Regions from separate parts of the Embleya sp. NPDC050154 genome, predicted to be linked through region 2. Evidence: riboswitches for the same ligand, from Rfam matches in the RefSeq annotation. Region 2 holds a riboswitch; the other holds the start of a gene.

Region 1 (2,195 bases), on a different contig from region 2:
TCGCCCCGCCACCGGCCAGGTACGGCTCGGCCGCGTCCAGCCAGTCGCCCCGCCCGGCCAACACGCCGGAGCCGAACGGCGCGTACAGCTTGTGCGCCGACAGCGCGATCCAGTCCACGTCCAGGTCGGCCACCGACACCGGGTGGTGCGGCGCCAGTTGCGCGGCGTCCAGCACGATCCGCGCGCCGTGCCGGTGCGCGACCTCGGCCAGTTCGGCGACCGGGAAGAGCTCACCGGTCACGTTCGAGGCACCGGTCACGCACACCAGTCGGGGCCCGTCGCCGGACCCGGCGAGCGCCGCCTCCAGCGTCGCGACGGCCTGCGCCGGCGAGGACGGCGCGGCCAACTGGGTCACCCCGGCGTGCCGGCGCCACGGCAGCAGCGCGGCGTGGTGCTCGGTCTCGAAGACGAACACCCGCGTGCCGCGCGGCAGTACCGACGCGAGCAGGTTGAGCGAGTCGGTGGTCCCGCGGGTGAACAGCAGTGTGTCGTCGGCCCGCAGCCCCAGGAAGCTCGCGACCGTGGCCCGGCTCTGCTCGTACAGGTCGGTGGACAACTGGGACAGGTAGCCGGCACCGCGGTGCACGCTGCCGTAGTAGGGCAGGTATGTGGACACGTCGTCCCACACCCGCTGAAGACACGGCGCACTCGCCCCGTAGTCGAGCGCGGCGTACTCGACCTCGCCACCGGTCACCAGCGGAACGAGCACGTCCCGCCCGACCACGGGCAGCGGCGCGGCGATCGCGAGGTCACAGTCGAAGGCGGCGGAGGAGGCGGAAGCGGTGTCGACGGTCATGGCGAAACTCCTCGGCAGGCACGGAACACCGAGGCGAATGTCGCTGAATCGACATTGAAACGCACCGGGTGATCCGCTGGTGAAATGTGGTCTCGGAAAAGCGACGCGCGACGACTCAGCGCGTACGGATCAGGGCGATTAGCCCGTTTCGAGAAAGAGATTTCACGCCATCACATGCTCCCCAGGTACAGGACCCCCGGGTCACATGGAGCAATTGCCTGCCGTCATGCAAGGGGTCCGCGCTTGCCGGGGCGCCTTACGACGCCCGGCCGTGTCATCACCCGGGGCACCCCACCGCGGAGCGAGGGTTGCCGGACAGCAAGCCGGGGCTTTCCACTGTCACTCGTGACCTGCGCAGAATTATTACCAGACGGAGCGCCCCGCGCAACGACAGCCCCACCATTCCCACATCCTGGACGGCACGACGCCGGGCGGGTCGGCCACGACCACGCCCGGCGTACGGTCTCCCGCCCGGACCCGCTATCCCCGCGCGAACGACCGGGTCGTGGCCACCCAACGATCCAGCGCGGCCTGCGCCGCGCCCGAGTCGATCGCCTCGGCGGCCCGATCGATCCCGGCCGCCAACTGCTGGGTCAACGATCCCTCTCCCGGGCCCAACGCGGCCAGCGCCGCCGCCGAGTTCAACAACACCGCGTCGCGCACCGCGCCCTGCTCGCCCGCGAACAACTTCCGGGCCACCTCGGCGTTGAACGCCGCGTCGCCGCCGCGCAACGACTCGATCCCGTTCAGCGGGATGCCCAGGTCCCGCGGGTCCACCCGGTCCTCGCGCACGTCGCCGTCCCGCACGATCCACACCTGCGACGTGGTCGTGACGGTCAACTCGTCCAGCCCGTCGTCACCCCGGAACACCAGCGCGGTCGCACCCCGATCGGCCAGCACACCGGCCACGATCGGCGCCATCCGCAGATCCGCGACCCCGACCGCGTGGAACCGCACACGAGCCGGATTGGTCAACGGCCCCAGGAAGTTGAACGTGGTCGGCACCCCCAGCTCGCGCCGCGCCTGCGCGGCGTGCCGCAGCGACGGGTGGAAGCGCTGGGCGAAGCACAGCGTGATGCCCGCCTCCTCGGCCGTCCGGGCCACCTGCTCCGGGGTCAGGTCCAGCACCACACCGAGCGCCTCGAGCACGTCGGCGGCACCGCTGGACGAGGACGCCGCCCGATTGCCGTGCTTGACCACGGTCTCGCCCGTGCCCGCGACCACGATCGCGGACATCGTCGAGATGTTCACCGTCCGCGCGAGGTCGCCACCGGTGCCGACGATGTCGACCGTACGGCCGGGCACCTCGATCGTCGACGCGTGCGCGTACATCGCCCGCACCAGACCCGAGACCTCGTCCACGGTCTCGCCCTTGGCCCGCAGCGCGATCACGAACCCG
Region 2 (2,195 bases):
GCGCCGGTGGTCGGCGTGACCGCGTCCAACGTCTTGAGGCCGTCGCCCGTGTTGAGCACGACCGTCTCGGCGTCCGGGTCCAGCGCGCCGGACGCGAGCAGCTTGCGCAGGCAGCCGACGGTCACGCCACCGGCGGTCTCGCCGAAGATGCCCTCGGTGCGGGCCAGCAGCTTCATCGCCTCGACCACCTCGGCGTCGGTGACGTCCTCCACCGCGCCGCCGGTGCGCTTGCACACGTCCAGCACGTACGGGCCGTCGGCCGGGTTGCCGATCGCGAGCGACTTGGCGATCGTGTCCGGCCGCACCGGGCGGATCACGTCGTGGCCGGCCTTCCACGCGGCGGCCACCGGGGAGCACCCGGTGGCCTGCGCGCCGAAGATCTTGTACGGCGCGTCCTCGACCAGCCCCAGCGCGATCAGCTCGCGGAAGCCCTTGTCGATCTTGGTGAGCTGCGAACCCGACGCGATCGGGATGACGATCTGCTCGGGCAGCCGCCAGCCGAGCTGCTCGGCGATCTCGTACGCGAGCGTCTTGGAACCCTCGCCGTAGTACGGCCGCAGGTTGACGTTGACGAAGCCCCAGTCCTCACCGGCCGGGTCGCCGATCAGCTCCGAGCAGAACCGGTTGACCTCGTCGTAGGTGCCCTCGATGGCGACCAGCTCGCCGCCGTACACGGCCGCCGTGACGACCTTGCCGGCCTCCAGGTCGGAGGGGATGAACACGCAGCTCCGCAGGCCCGCCCGGGCGGCGGCGGCACCCACCGCGCCGGCCAGGTTGCCGGTGGAGGAGCAGGAGAGGGTGGTGAAGCCGAACGTGCGCGCGGCCTCGACGGCGATCGCGACCACGCGGTCCTTGAAGGAGTGCGTCGGGTTGCCCGAGTCGTCCTTGACGTGCAGCTTCGCGATGCCCAGCTCGCGGCCCAGGTTCTCGGCGCGGACCAGCTTGGTGAAACCGGGGTTCAGATTGGGCCGGGACGCGACGTCCGCGGACACCGGCAGGAGCGGCGCGTAGCGCCAGATGTTCTGCGGGCCGGCCTCGATCTGCTCACGTGTGACGGTGCCGAAGTCGTAGGCCACCTCGAGCGGGCCAAAACAGGACTCGCAGGCGTACTTGGGACCCAGTTCGGTGCGTTCGCCGCACTCGCGACACGACAGCGCGACGGCCGGACCGAAGGAGGTGGAGGTGGCGCTGGTGGAACGGGTGGCGGTGGGTGTCGCCATGGCGAGGGCCTTTCTGTCCTCATCTTTACCCGTGGGGTTCCACGGGCCGGACTTGGCACCTGTCCGATCCGCCGGTGCTCGCTCGCGCCGAAAGCGCGTCACGAGGAATGACGATCGGATGGTTGCCGGGGCTTCAACGGGCCGTTCCCTCTGCCCCTCTGGATGAGCTGCTATGGCGGTGGACACACCCTTCGCGAGGTGGCCGGTCCGCGTTTGTCCGGCACGACGTGCGATCGTCGTTACCGGTGACGACGACTGTAACCGAACCGGTGCCGCGTCGATCATCCGGTCCACCTCGCGAGACGATGGAGGGTGGCCGTGACCGAGGCCGGAACACCGGCGACGACAGGGGATTTCGAACGTGCAGCCCGAGGTGAGCGCCTGGCTTCGACGACGGTCCTCCGTCGCCGCGGACTGGCCCGTCGACAAGCTTCTTGACGCCAAACGAGACACTCGGGTCAGCGTCGTCCTGCCGGCGTTGAACGAGGCGGCGACCGTCGGGGACATCGTCAAGGTGGTCCGCACCGAGCTGATCGAGCGCGCGCCGCTGGTGGACGAACTGGTCGTGGTCGACTCCGGATCGGTCGACGACACCTCCCGGATCGCGGCGGACGCGGGCGCGCGGGTCGTGCACCGCGACGACATCCTGCCCGCGATCCCGGCCGTGCGCGGCAAAGGCGAGGTGTTGTGGCGCTCGCTCCTGGTCACCGACGGCGACATCGTCGCGTTCGTGGACGCCGACCTCAAGGACTTCTCGGCCGACTTCGTCACCGGAATCCTCGGCCCGCTGCTCACCGACACCTCGGTGCAACTGGTCAAGGCGATGTACGACCGGCCGCTGGAGATCGGCGACACGATCGTGCCCGCCGGCGGCGGCCGGGTGACCGAGTTGGTCGCGCGTCCGCTGCTCAACCTGCACTGGCCGGAACTCGCCGGTTTCGTCCAGCCGCTCGGCGGCGAGTACGCGGCCCGCCG

The links. A riboswitch is a leader RNA that binds a small molecule or an ion and turns the genes downstream of it on or off. The one in region 2 is predicted to bind S-adenosylmethionine.
Region 1: linked by a shared signal. The riboswitch ahead of ACIBSV_RS13265 (aminotransferase class V-fold PLP-dependent enzyme) and the one ahead of thrC (threonine synthase) in region 2 are both predicted to bind S-adenosylmethionine.

The regions. Positions count from the first base shown of each region.
Region 1 covers NZ_JBITJP010000005.1:286,215-288,409, reverse strand. The annotation lists gene ACIBSV_RS13265 (aminotransferase class V-fold PLP-dependent enzyme) at 1-796, opposite strand, end outside; SAM riboswitch class IV at 1,031-1,147, opposite strand; gene trpD (anthranilate phosphoribosyltransferase) at 1,277-2,195, opposite strand, start outside.
Region 2 covers NZ_JBITJP010000054.1:5,896-8,090, reverse strand. The annotation lists gene thrC (threonine synthase) at 1-1,220, opposite strand, end outside; SAM riboswitch class I at 1,237-1,389, opposite strand; gene ACIBSV_RS49890 (glucosyl-3-phosphoglycerate synthase) at 1,582-2,195, shown strand, end outside.